Regions from separate parts of the Nocardia sp. CDC153 genome, predicted to be linked through region 3. Evidence: riboswitches for the same ligand, from Rfam matches in the RefSeq annotation. Region 3 holds a riboswitch; each other region holds the start of a gene.
The links. A riboswitch is a leader RNA that binds a small molecule or an ion and turns the genes downstream of it on or off. The one in region 3 is predicted to bind S-adenosylmethionine.

Region 1 (4,380 bases), on a different contig from region 3:
GATGTGGAGATGGGCATCGAACACGTTGATCAGCATGCCTCAGAACGGTGACAAGTGTGGACAACCTTGTCCGGCAAGCGGATTCGCGCTGGTCAGGACCTGGTGTCCGGTACTGGTCAGGACACCTTGTCGGGCTCGGAGGCGGCGAGCATCTCCTCGCGCTCGACGACCTTGACCCGCTCGCGGCCCTGCGGCTCGCCCAGGGCGCGCTCGTGCGCGTCGAGGCGGTACCAGCCGGCCCAGGTGGTGAACGGGATGCCCTTGCCCTCGAGGAACTCGGTGACGGCCTCGGGTTCCGGCTTGGGGGCCGGGACGAAATCGGCGGCGTCGTCGAGCAGGCAGGCGATGGTCTCGTTGGCGTCGCCCTTGGTGTGGCCGATGAGGCCGACCGGGCCGCGTTTGATCCAGCCGGTCACGTAGGTGGCGGGCGCGTAGCGGTCCTTGCCGTCGGCGTTCTCGTCGACCAGCACGCGTCCGGCCTCGTTGGGGACGGTGCCGGCCTGGTCGTCGAAGGGCAGGGCCGGGATGTTCTGCGACAGGTAGCCGACCGCGCGGTACACGGCCTGGATGTCCCAGTCCTTGAATTCGCCGGTGCCCTTGCAGTTTCCGGTGCCGTCGAGCTGGGTGCGCTCGGTGCGCAGGCCCACGACCTTGCCGTTCTCGTCACCGAGGATTTCGGCGGGGTTCTCGAAGAAGTGCAGGAACAGCTTGTGCGGGCGGTTGCCGACGTCGCGAATGGCCCACTGCTCCAACGTATTGCAGATCATGTCGACCTGCTTGGAGTGGCGGCGGGCGGCCTCGGAGCCCTCGTCGTAGTCGATGTCCTCGGGATCGACGATGACCTCGATGGTGGGGGAGTGGTCGAGTTCGCGCAGCTCGAGCGGCGTGAACTTGGCCTGGGCCGGGCCGCGGCGGCCGAACACGTGCACCTCGACGGCCTTGTTGGCCTTCAGCCCCTCGTAGACGTTCGGCGGGATCTCGGTGGGCAGCAGTTCGTCACCGGTCTTGGCCAGCACGCGCGCCACGTCCAGGGCGACATTGCCGACGCCGAGCACGGCGACCTTCTCCGCATCGAGGGGCCAGGTGCGCGGCACATCGGGGTGGCCGTCGTACCAGGACACGAAGTCCGCGGCGCCGTAGGAGCCGTCGAGGTCGATGCCCGGAACGCCCAGGGCGCGGTCGGCATTGGCGCCGGTGGAGAAGATGACCGCGTCGTAGAACTGGCGCAGGTCCTCGAGGGTGATGTCGGTGCCGTAGTCGATATTGCCGAGCAGGCGGACCTGGTCCTTGTCGAGCACCTTGTGCAGGGCGGTGATGATGCCCTTGATGCGCGGGTGATCGGGCGCGACGCCGTAGCGGATCAGGCCGAACGGCGCGGGCATGCGCTCGTAGAGGTCGATGCTCACCCCGTCGAACCCGGCGGGGGCATCGGACTTCATCAAGGCGTCGGCGGCATAGATACCGGCCGGGCCCGCGCCCACGATCGCAATGCGTAGCGGGCGGGTCGCTGCACTCTGTTCGGTCATTCTTCCGCGCACCCTTTGGGTCGAAACTAACTTGCCGTCAAAACTTAGCCGTCGTTCTTAGCTTAGGCTAAGTTGACGCCCTGGCCTCGGCGACCTTCGTTGGCCCCCGACGCTGCAGCGTTGCTGCGTGGTCTTGCTATTCCCGCACCGGAGCGGAAATTCTGCTGATTCTATCGATGGCGCACGGGCGCCCCCGCGCGCGGGCGGGGAAACTGCGGGAACGCCAGGCATGATCTACCCATGAGCGATGCCGAGGAGACAGTCGAGGAGACGTCGATTCCGATCGAGCAGAACGAGACCCGCAGCATGTGGCCGTTTCTGCTCGCGGCGGGTGTCATCGCGGCGGTGATCCTGGGCATCGTGATCGCGACGCTGATCTCGCCGGTTGAGAAGAATGTCACAGATCGCGATCGCCTCTCGGTCGCCGCGGGCGAGTTCATCAAGTCCCGTAACGACACCGGCAAGTTCGTTCCGGCCGTGGCCTGCAAGGGATTCGACGAGAACAACTCCCCGCTGAAGATCGCGGGCACGAGCGGCACGGGCATCACCTTCGATCGGCTCGACGATCCGGTGGTCGACGGTGACAAGGCCACCGCCCAGGTCACCTTCAGCGTGGACGGTGCGCAGTCGACCTCGACTTGGCATTTCACCAAGGAGAATTCCCGGTGGTTGGTCTGCGGTTCGTGACAAGGTCCGAAGACCGACCGGGGGTTTGACACAACACCGGTTTTTTCGGCACTCTCATCCCAGGTCATGAGTACCAGCGCCAAGCCCCGGCTGGCTGGTCGGCAACCCTCCTCCGCGGTGGGGTGCTCCGGGTGACGACCTGGCCACGCATCGAGCAGCGATGCGGCAAGTGCGGATTCACAGGAGGTACAGGTGAGCTACGCGGGTGACATCACGCCGAAGCAGGCATGGGAGTTGTTGCGCGACAATCCGGATGCGGTGCTGGTGGACGTGCGCACCGAGGCGGAATGGCGATTCGTCGGTGTGCCCGACACCAGCGAGATCGGCCGCCCGACCGCGCTGATCGAATGGGTGGACGCCACCGGCACGCCCAACCCGCGGTTCGTGGACCAGTTGAAGCAGGCGCTCGCCGACCGGAACCCGGATTCGCAGGCCCCGGTCCTGTTCATCTGCCGCTCGGGTCAGCGCTCCATCGGCGCGGCCACCGCGGCCACCACCGTCGGCATCACGCCGTCGTTCAATGTGGTCGACGGTTTCGAGGGCGCGCTGGACGGCCAGGGCCATCGCGGTGCCACCGGTTGGCGGGCCGACGGCCTGCCGTGGCGGCAGTCGTGATTTCGCCCAGCTCCCCCAGCTCCTCCGAAGGGAACCAGTCATGATCACCGGTGGCTCTTTCGACAAGCCGCTGCCCGAGGGCGTCGGCCCCGCCACCCAGGCCGTGCGCGGCGGCACCCGCCGCTCCGGCTTCGACGAGACCTCCGAGGCGCTGTTCCTCAATTCGGGTTTCGTCTACGAGAGCGCCGAGGCGGCCGAGGCGTCGTTCACCGGCGATATCGAGCATTTCGTCTACTCCCGCTACGGCAATCCGACGGTCGCCATGTTCGAGGAGCGGCTGCGCCTGATCGACGGCGCGGAGGCCTGTTTCGCGACCGCGTCGGGCATGTCGGCGGTGTTCACCGCGCTGGGCGCGCTGCTCGCCGCGGGCGATCGACTGGTGGCGGCGCGCAGCCTGTTCGGCTCCTGCTTCGTGGTGGCCAATGAGATCCTGCCGCGCTGGGGCGTGGAGACCGTCTTCGTCGACGGCGAGGATCTGGACCAGTGGGAAAAGGCGCTGTCGGTGCCCACCCAGGCCGTCTTCTTCGAGACCCCCTCGAATCCGATGCAGACCCTCACCGATGTGCGCGCGGTCTCCGATCTCGCTCACGCGGCGGGCGCGAAGGTGGTGCTGGACAACGTCTTCGCCACCCCGCTGCTGCAGCGCGGCTTCGACCTGGGCGCGGACATCACCGTCTACTCGGGCACCAAGCACATCGACGGCCAGGGCCGCGTGCTCGGCGGCGCGATCCTGGGCCCGCAGGACTACATCGACGGTCCGGTGAAGAACCTGATGCGCCACACCGGTCCGGCGCTGAGCCCGTTCAATGCCTGGACGCTGCTCAAGGGTCTCGAGACCATGCCGCTGCGGCTGCGCCAGTCGGTGGACTCCGCCCTGAAGATCGCCCAGTTCCTCGAGAACCATCCGGCGGTGGCCTGGGTGAAGTACCCGTTCCTGTCCTCGCACCCGCAGTACGAGCTGGCCAAGCGCCAGATGTCCGGCGGCGGCACGGTAATCACCTTCGAGCTGAAGGCCGCCGAGAACGAGGCCAAGAAGCGGGCCTTCGAGGTGCTCAACCGCTTGCGCATCATCGACATCTCCAACAACCTCGGTGACGCGAAGACCCTCATCACCCACCCGGCCACCACGACGCACCGCGCCATGGGCCCGGAAGGCCGTGCGGCCGTGGGCATTACGGACGGCGTCGTGCGCATCTCGATCGGCCTCGAGGATGTCGAAGATCTGCTGAACGATCTGGATCACGCGCTGAGCTGATCCGTCGATCGTTCGAAAAGGGCCGGAACCCACTGGATTCCGGCCCTTTTTCCATGTCAGGGGAGACGTCAGGACGGTGTCAGGCCGATATCAGGCCACCCGCCGAAAGTTGTCGGCATGACGAAGAACAACAGCTCCTCCGCTTCCTCCGCTTCCTCCTCCACCACCTGGACCGGCATGATTCCGGTCGACGACACCGCCCTGTTCTGCACCGATACCGGCGGCGACGGCATCCCGGTGATCTACCTCAACGGCCAGTTCGCCACCCAGGGCTACTGGAAGCATGTCATCGCCGAG
Region 2 (4,380 bases), on a different contig from region 3:
CTGATCGGTGTCGAGGAGATCGTGGCGGTACTCCCGCCGGGCCACCCCCTGGCCGAACGCAAGCTCATCACCTTCGAACAACTCCGAGACGAACCCCTGGTCCACTACCACCCCGACAACGGATTGGCCGCCTGGCTGGACGCCGAAGCCGCCCGCCACCAGGTGACGCTCACGGCTGCGGTCCGCACCCGCCAGGCCGGCACCGCCGCCCGCCTGGCCGCCGCCGGTCTCGGCGTGGCCCTCGTCCCCACCACGGCCCTCGGCGGCGGCGCGGTCCCACCGATCCGTCGCCTGCGACCGGGTGTCACCCGAGACCTGGTGTGCCTGACCGCGACTCCCGCCGACGTTCTGGTGCGCCGCTTCATCGCCGAGGTCGTCCGCCGTGGCGTCCCGGTCCCCGCCGCGGTCGCCACCGCACTCGAGTGAAGGCCCGGTCGGTGCCGGGGGCTTCGGATCAGCGCGCACAGAACCGTCGTGCGGGGCGGGTGCCGCTTGATAGACGTGGACATCGTTGTCTACGAAAGGGATTCGATGACCACCCTGTTGCATATCAATGCGTCGGCGCGCGGTGAGCGCAGTCAGTCGCGGGCGTTGGCTCGGACATTCATCGATGGGCTCGTCGCGAAGGATCCGGGGCTGACGGTCGACACCATCGATCTGTTCGACGCCGACCTGCCGGACTTCGGAACCCATGCGGCCGAGGCCAAGTTGGCATTGTTCACCGGGCGGGATCAGACACCCGAGCAGCTCGCGGCCTGGGAGCGGGCGCGGGTGGTGTTCGAGCGGTTCGCGGCGGCCGATCTGTACGTGATCAACCTGCCGATCTGGAATGCGGGCGTGCCGTACATCTTCAAGCAGTGGGTCGATATCGTGACCCAGCCGGGGTGGACGTTCACCTTCGATCCGCAGAGCGGGTATTCGGGGCTGCTCACCGACAAGCGGGCGGTCACGGTGTACACCAGCGGCGTACATCAGCCGGGTGTGCCGGTGCAGTTCGGCTCCGACTTCGCGACGCCGTTCGTCGAGGACTGGCTGAACTTCGTGGGCATCAAGGACATTGCCGAGATCCGGTTCGCGCCAACGGTATTGACCGAGAAGCCGGAGGCGGGATTCGCCGCGGCCCAGGAGCGTGCGCGTGAGCTCGCCGCCGACTACTGAGCCGGGCTCGGCTACCGAGCCGGGCTGGGCCCCGACCGGTCGGACCGTCGCGGCGGTCTGCGCGGTCGGCATCCTGGTGGTGGGCCAGCTCTACGTGGTGCTGCCGGTGCTGAATCGGCTTGCGGCGGACTGGGATACGTCCAAGTCGGCGGCCACCTGGACCACCACCGCCTTCGGGCTGGCCTACGGCGCGGGCTTCCTGGTGACCGGGCCGCTCTCGGACCGCTGGGGACGGCGGCCGGTGATCGTCGGCGGGTTGCTCGCCACAGTGGTGAGCTCCCTCCTGGTGGCGGCCGCCCCCGGACTCGTGACCGGCCTCTCGGCACGAATCCTGCAGGGCCTCACCGCCTCCTTCTTCGCCCCCGCCGCCTTCGCCTACCTCGCCGAACGCATTGCCCCCGACCGCAGAATCTTCGCCCTCACCTGCCTGACCAGCTCCTTCCTCGGCGCGGGCGTGGTGGCCCAGGTCCTGGCCCAACTCGTCGGCAATGCCTGGGGCTGGCACGCAATCTTCGTCGCCGGAGCAGTCGTGTTCGCCCTGTCGGCGGTGTTACTGCGCGTGGTTCTCCAGCCGCCGAATTCGGTAAGAGACGCGGCGGTCACAACCGAGGGTGGATTCGCGGATGTCGCGCGAACCGTGTTCGTGCCCTTCGTGATTCTGCTCCGGCAATCTCGCCTGGCTCTGTTGTATCTGAGTTGCCTGGCGATCTTGGGCTCGTTCGTCGGCATCTATACCGGTATCCAGCTCGCACCGCCGGACGGAGTGGGATCCGGCAATGCCGCCCTGCTCGCGCTGCGGGCCAGCGCGATTCCGGCCATGGTGGCGGTGCCGCTGCTCGCCGGACGATTGGGGGTGATCGCACCGGCGGCACGGTTGATCACCGCCCTGGCCGCAGCCGCCGCAGCGGCGGCGATCACCGCGGTCCCCCTGGGCGGCGTATGGGTCGCGATGTGGCTGTTCGTGTTCGTGACGGCCATCGCGGTCGCGGCACCGGCGGCGGTCCAGGCGATCGCGGCGCAGGCGGGCGAGGCACGGGGCACCGCCACCGCGCTCTACACCTTCGCCCTGTTCGTCGGGGCCAGTGCGGGACCACAGCTCGCCAATCTGGTTTCACGCCATGGCTATTCGGCGGTCGCGCTGACCATCGCGGCATTGGCGGCGCTGGGGGCGGCATTGGCCGTCGCCTCGACGCGAGTAGTTGTCCGGGAAGCCGCGACGGCACCGAGCGGGGTCGGCGTGGGGGAAGCCACCGCGGGTTAGATCGGCGGGCGGGGGACAGCGCTGTCCTCCGTGGGCGGGTTTCGATCGGGGTGGTTGAAACTATGGGTCAAAAATACTGGGGGACATAGGTTTTCGTGGACGGTCATGAGTTCCAGTGTCAAGCCCCGGCTGGCTGGGCGGCAACCCTCCACGACGGCGGGGTGCTCCGGGTGACGACCGGATGGTGGCGAGCGCCGCCATAAGCGTCTTGCTCTCGGAGGAAAAATGTCTGTAGCCCAGCTCGATTCGGTGTCCGTGCTCTCGGGGGAGGTGGCCGTCGGCGAGGTGCTGCTGGTGGCCGACCGCTTCCGCGGTATCGCCGAGGACGACCGGGCCTTCACGGTGTCGGGACTGGTCGCCGCCCTGCGCGGCGGCCGGTGGCGGGAGTCGGAGCGCGCGTTGACCGTTCATCTCGGGCAGGGGGTGACCCGCCACGACCTCGACTACCTCGAGCACGTGGCGCGGGTGCACGCCCCGGCCGGGCTGCACGTGCGCGGCGCGGTCGACGAACCGGCACCCCGCCACCAGGTACACAAGTATCAGAATTCGAATGTGCTGCTGGCCAATCTGATTCGCGAGTCCGAGACCGAGTTCCGGGCGGATCTGCGCATTCACGGCGACAACGAACTGCTGCTCGACCACCAGACCGGCGAACACGTGCAGGGCATCGTCATCGTGGAGGCGGTGCGCCAGCTGTTCCTGGGCGCGTTCGAGCTGGAGTACGGCCGCCGCTGGCCCGAACAGCACTTCTACATCGTCTGGAACAGCATCGAATTGGAGTTCAAGTCCTTCCTGTTCCCGCTGCCCGCCACCCTGCACGCGGTGCTCACCCCGATCGCCATCGAGGACCCGGCCAAGCTGGAGTTCGCCATCGACGTCGACGTGCGCCAGCTCGACCGCAGCGTGGCCACCACCCGCATCACCTACGCGGCCCTGCCCAATGAGCGCATCTCGCAGATCGAACGCCACAAGGCCGCCAAGGCGATCGCCGCCTACCTGGGCGCGGTGGCATGAGCGCGACAGCGGGTGCGGCGTTCTTCGACGTCGACGAAACCCTCATCACCGTCAAGAGCATGTTCGCCTTCCAGCGCTTCTGGCTGGCCGAGAACGGCGACGACGGCAGCGAATACGCGCGCCTCAGCGACGAGATCAAGCGACAGGCCGCGTCCGGAACACCCCGCGAGGAGGTGAACCGGCAGTACTACCGGGCCTATCGAGGCGTGCGTGCCGACGCCTTGGCCGCCGCCGGCCGCCGCTGGTTCGCCGAGTTCTCCGCGAGCGGTGCCGTCTACTACACCGACGCGGTGGAAGCGCTGCGCGCACACCAGAATTCGGGTGACACCACGGTCCTGCTGTCGGGCTCGTTCGCCGCGGCGATCGCCCCGGTCGCCGATGCGCTGGGTGCCGATCACCTCATCGCCACCACCCCGGTGGTCGACGCGGCGGGCGTGCTGACCGGCGAGGTCCATCACCCCATGATCGGCACCGCCAAGGCGAGCGCGGTCACCGATTTCCTGCGCGAGCACGGCATCGCCCGCGAAAACAGCTACGGCTACGGCGATCACGCCAGCGATTTGCCGTTCCTGCGGGCCGTCGCACACCCCGGCTTCCGCGGCGACGACGCGGTGCTGTCGGCGCACGGCCACGGCTGGATCCACTTCTCCGACCGGGTCGGCGCGTCCGTCGACGATCCCGGCCGCCTTCTCTCCGATCAGGAAGCGCTCTCCGTATGGTGACCCGAAGCTACGAACTGACCCCGACCACCCAGGGCCCGCTGTACCCGCCGAGCGAAGTCCTCGACGCCGACGGCAATTTCATTGTGGTCGGCTTCCTCACCGAGCCCGACGCGGACGGCGGCATCACCCGCCGCTGGGGGCGGGCCATTGTCGCCGCTGATACGCCGGTGCCGAAATTCGGCGAGCTGGCCGCCTACACGATCGTGCGCGAGCTGGGCGAGGACC
Region 3 (4,380 bases):
CACGACAGCAATCCCGCGGCGAACGCGGAACGAATCGAGATCGGCTTCCCTTCGGCCACCGCGACGTCCACCGGCTCGGCCTCCTGCTCCCGTCCGCGCCGATGCTCGAGCAGCGCCCGAATCCCCAAGTACACCAGGTAGATTCCGCCGATCACCTTGAGCGTGCGATACGCCGTGGCCGATTGCTCCAGCAGCGCCGCCACCCCCGCCGCGACCACGGTCGCCCATACGATCCCGCCGAACGCCGACCCCACCGCCGCCGCGACCCCGGGCCGCGACCCGTTCATCGAAAACCGCAGCACCAGAAAGGTGTCCGGGCCAGGCGTGAGCGCCAACAGCACGCACAACCCCACGAAGCTCAACAGCAGCGGAAAACTCATACCGTCCATGGCAACCCATCACCGCGAACCCACGCAAGGGCAATACCGAACCCACGCAGGGGCAGTACCGCTGACCCGCCCCCGACGGACAGGTCAGCGGCACGGGGTCGGTTTCAGTTCCGCGCGCTGAATTCCGCACCCAGTTCACGGAACACGTCGGTGTTCATCGTGAACGCCAGCCGTGCCTCGTCGAGCACGCGATCGACTTCCGACCCCTCGAGCGGAAGCCGGTCCAGGCTTTCCCGGTACTCGCGCTTGAACGCGGCCGGATTGCCGATCTCCTCGAAGACGTAGAAGCGCACCCCATCGCCCTTCTTGGGCAGATTCCACAGCTTCTCGGCGGTGCCGCGAATGACCTGTCCACCCGAGAGATCGCCCAGGTAGCGGGTGTAGTGGTGCACGACGTATCCGGCGGGCCACTCGCTCGCGCACTCCTCGACGCGCGCGGCGTAGGCGGCGGTGGCGGGCAGCGCGGACAGCTCGTCGCGCCAGTTCGCGCCGCCGAGGTGGGCCAGATCGGCCTCGAGCGAGGCCAGCCGCGCCAGCTCCGGCTTGACGAACGGACCCGCGACCGGATCGGAAGCCAAAGCCTCGGAACGCTTTTCGAGCGCGGCGTACACGAACCACAACTGCGAGGTGTACCGATAGAACGCCTCGACCCCGAGCTGCCCGGTCAGCAGGTCACGCATGAACGTGGAATGCTCCGCCTCGTTGTGCTGCTGCTCGGTCGCGGTGCGAATGAGCGTCGAGAACGGGGTGCCGGTATCCAACATGGTCGAGCTCCTCGCGATCAACTCCGGGGGCACCCCACTTTGGCTACCCTAACTTCACTTCGACCATACGCCCCAGCAACCCCTTCGCGATTCGAACTTCCCGCCCCACCCCCTCCAACTTTCGGACGATTTTTCCCATCCGGACGTGCCCTTCGTCACACCGCATCGATCCGGTCGACGCTCCACCGACCGCCTGCAACAGTGGTCCCATGGCCACTCGAGCCGCCGATACCCCACTGATCCCGATGCTCATCGCCGCCGCGGAGAGCGCCGAGCGCTCCGGGAACCGGTTGCTGACCGACGACCTGGCGATCCGCATGCTGCCGCTCGGACTGCGACCGCTGGTACGCAACCGAACCACCCGGGGCTGGTTGCGCAAGGTCATGGCGCGGGAGGGGCCCGGGTTGTGGGACAGCCTGGCCTGCCGGAAGCGGTATTTCGATGAGCAGACCGATGCGGCCGTTCGGGCGGGAGTCGGGGCGGTGGTGGTGCTCGGGGCGGGGCTCGACACTCGGGCCACCCGGCTGGTGGCGGCGGCCGGGGTTCCGGTCTTCGAGGTGGATCTGCCGGTGAACATCGAGTTGAAGCGGCGGCGAATAGCGCTGCCGGACAACGTTGTTCAGGTGGCGATCGATTTCGAGACACAGGATCTCGCGACGACTCTCGCCGAGCGTGGTTACCGGGGCGAGAGGACAACGCTTTTCCTCTGGGAGGGGGTTACCCAGTACCTGACCGAGAAGGCGGTGCGCGCGACGTTGGCGACCCTCGCCGCCGCGCCCGCGGGGAGCCGGCTGGTCTTCAGCTACGTCCGACAGGATTTTCTCGACGGCACGAATCTCGAGGGATGCGACGGCGCGTATCGGAGATTCGTTGCGGGAAAGGGTATTTGGCGATTCGGATTGCTGCCCGGGGATGTTGCGGAACTGCTCGCCGAGTACGGGTGGCGGGAGCTGGAACAGGTGGGCGGGCGGGAGTACGTCGAACGGTTTCTCGCACCGCTCGGCCGGGGCGCGGAAGGCGTGCCCGACCTCGAACGCTGCGTCACCGCGACCAAGGTCTGAGTCCGACGGGCCCGACGGGCGGGGTTGACAAGGCCGCGAATCGTCTGCCAATCTCTGCAATCAGGTCATGAGTACCAGCGCTAAGCCCCGGCTAGCTGGTCGGCAACCCTCCTCCGCGGTGGGGTGCTCCGGGTGACGACCGGGCCGTAGCCCGACCGGGTACGGCAAGCGCGGACTCTCGATCGATACTTTTTTTCCGATCGCGTGTCCATGAAGCCGATGGGATTTCGTGATGACCGCATTCGCCGACCAGACCTGTGCCCCGCTCGCCGCCGTGTCCGGCGCCGACCTCCAGGTCCCGCTGGTCCAGGGCGGGACCACCACCTACGCCAACTTCGACTACGCCGCCAGCGCCCCTGCGCTGCGGCAGGTCACCGACCGCGTCGCCGAGCTGCTGCCGTTCTACGCCAGCGTGCACCGGGGTGCGGGGTACGCCTCCCGGGTCTCCACCGACTGCTACGAATCGGCGCGCGGTTCGGTCGCCCGCTTCCTGAACGCGGCCGACGACCAGGTCGTGGTCTTCACCCGCAACACCACCGACTCGCTGAACCTGCTGGCCTCCTGCGTGCCCGGCGACACCGTGGTGCTGGATGTGGAACACCACGCCAACTTCCTGCCCTGGACCCGGCACGGCCGCCGGGTGGTGCCGGTCGCCGACACCATCGAAGAGACCATTCAGCGCCTGGTCGCCGAGCTCTGTTCGAAACCGGCCGCGCTGCTGGCGGTTACGGGCGCGTCCAATGTGACCGGTGAACTGCTCCCGCTGGAGCGGCTGGCCTGGATCGCGCACCAGTGCGGCACCCGCATTCTGGTGGACGCCGCGCAGTTGGCCCCGCACCGCCGCATCGATCTGCGGACCACGGGCATCGACTACCTGGCCTTCTCCGGCCACAAGGCCTACGCCCCCTTCGGCGCGGGCGTGCTGGTCGGCCGCCGCGACTGGCTCGACGCGGCCGAGCCCTACCTGGCGGGCGGCGGTGCGGTGCGCTCGGTCACCACCGACGGCGTCGAATGGGCCCCCGCCCCGCAGCGGCACGAGGCCGGTTCCCCGAACGTCCTGGGTGTGGCCGCATTGGCCGCCGCCTGCGACGCCCTCGCCGACCTGGACGAGACCACGGTCGTCGAGCACGAGCAGTACCTCACCCACCGCCTGCGCTACGGCCTGAAAACCGTTCCGGGCGTGAACTTCCTGCGCGTCTGGCGCGACAGCACCGACGCCGTCGGCATTGTCGCCTTCACCATCGACGGCTTCGAGCCCGGCCAGGTGGCCGCCTACCTCTCGGCCGAGCACGGCATCGGCGTGCGTGACGGCCGCTTCTGCGCCCATCCGCTGTTGTCCCGCCTCGGCGTGGACGCCGCCCTGCGCGCCAGCATCGGCCTCGGCACCACCGCCGCCGATGTGGACCGCCTCATCGATGCCATTGCCACGCTCGTCGAGAACGGCCCGACCTGGAATTACGCGCGCACCGAGGGACATTGGAACCCGGTCCCGGAGACCCGCCCGTTCGGCGATGCGTCGACCGGCGCGGCGCCCTGCGGCTTCTGACCGCGGATTCCGGACTACGGCACGAGGTATCGGGCCGCGAGCTCCTCGATCACCGGATCGTCATCCGCCACCGCGTCCAGCAGGTCGAGATCGTCCTGCACCGAGACCTGCCGGGTGTCGCCCTGCTCGGGATCGGGCGGCCCGTCCTCCTCGAGTTGCCGCACCATCTTCTCGCGCACGCGGTCCCGCAGTGAGTCGCTCATACGCAGAGCATGCCCCGGTTAAACAGGCGCAATCCAACTCCCCCACGGCGTGTTCCGCACGACGGTGAAAACAACGAGGAAGGCGAGCGCGAGCCACAGCGCGTATTTGGGCAGGATCTGAGGTAGTCGCGGCGGTGTCGGATGACCGCGCCAGCCGCGCACCAGCCAGGTGCCCCACCAGGCGATGAAGCCCAGCGTCAATGGCAGCAGCAGCACATTGCTGTGAATGGCGTCGAGAATCCGGCCATCGGTGAGGTTGTGCAGCCCCCGCAGCCCACCGCAGCCGGGACACCAGTACCCGGTGAGCTCGTAGAACGGGCAGTATCCGTAGGTGCCGGACACGTGCGGATCCCGGAAGTGCAGCAGCGCCAGCCCACCGGCCACGGCCCCACCGGCCAGCAGCGGTAGCCCGACGCC

Region 1: it holds a riboswitch for S-adenosylmethionine, as region 3 does, so the genes downstream of both, VMT65_RS36615 (rhodanese-like domain-containing protein) here and VMT65_RS20980 (aminotransferase class V-fold PLP-dependent enzyme) in region 3, are expected to answer to the same signal.
Region 2: it holds a riboswitch for S-adenosylmethionine, as region 3 does, so the genes downstream of both, VMT65_RS13640 (AfsA-related hotdog domain-containing protein) here and VMT65_RS20980 (aminotransferase class V-fold PLP-dependent enzyme) in region 3, are expected to answer to the same signal.

What each region holds. Positions count from the first base shown of each region.
Region 1 is NZ_JAYKYU010000009.1:81,643-86,022, forward strand. Features, by position in the region: gene VMT65_RS36600 (amidohydrolase family protein) at 1-36, opposite strand, end outside; gene VMT65_RS36605 (FAD-dependent oxidoreductase) at 117-1,526, opposite strand; gene VMT65_RS36610 (Rv0361 family membrane protein) at 1,767-2,213, shown strand; SAM riboswitch class IV at 2,276-2,391, shown strand; gene VMT65_RS36615 (rhodanese-like domain-containing protein) at 2,406-2,828, shown strand; gene VMT65_RS36620 (O-succinylhomoserine sulfhydrylase) at 2,869-4,083, shown strand; gene VMT65_RS36625 (alpha/beta fold hydrolase) at 4,201-4,380, shown strand, end outside.
Region 2 is NZ_JAYKYU010000002.1:1,089,666-1,094,045, reverse strand. Features, by position in the region: gene VMT65_RS13655 (LysR family transcriptional regulator) at 1-426, shown strand, start outside; gene VMT65_RS13650 (FMN-dependent NADH-azoreductase) at 532-1,158, shown strand; gene VMT65_RS13645 (MFS transporter) at 1,136-2,419, shown strand; SAM riboswitch class IV at 2,521-2,631, shown strand; gene VMT65_RS13640 (AfsA-related hotdog domain-containing protein) at 2,645-3,433, shown strand; gene VMT65_RS13635 (HAD family hydrolase) at 3,430-4,155, shown strand; gene VMT65_RS13630 (hypothetical protein) at 4,149-4,380, shown strand, end outside.
Region 3 is NZ_JAYKYU010000003.1:939,867-944,246, forward strand. Features, by position in the region: gene VMT65_RS20965 (LysE family translocator) at 1-380, opposite strand, end outside; gene VMT65_RS20970 (biliverdin-producing heme oxygenase) at 494-1,153, opposite strand; gene VMT65_RS20975 (class I SAM-dependent methyltransferase) at 1,363-2,214, shown strand; SAM riboswitch class IV at 2,278-2,391, shown strand; gene VMT65_RS20980 (aminotransferase class V-fold PLP-dependent enzyme) at 2,447-3,760, shown strand; gene VMT65_RS20985 (hypothetical protein) at 3,775-3,963, opposite strand; gene VMT65_RS20990 (DUF2752 domain-containing protein) at 3,982-4,380, opposite strand, start outside.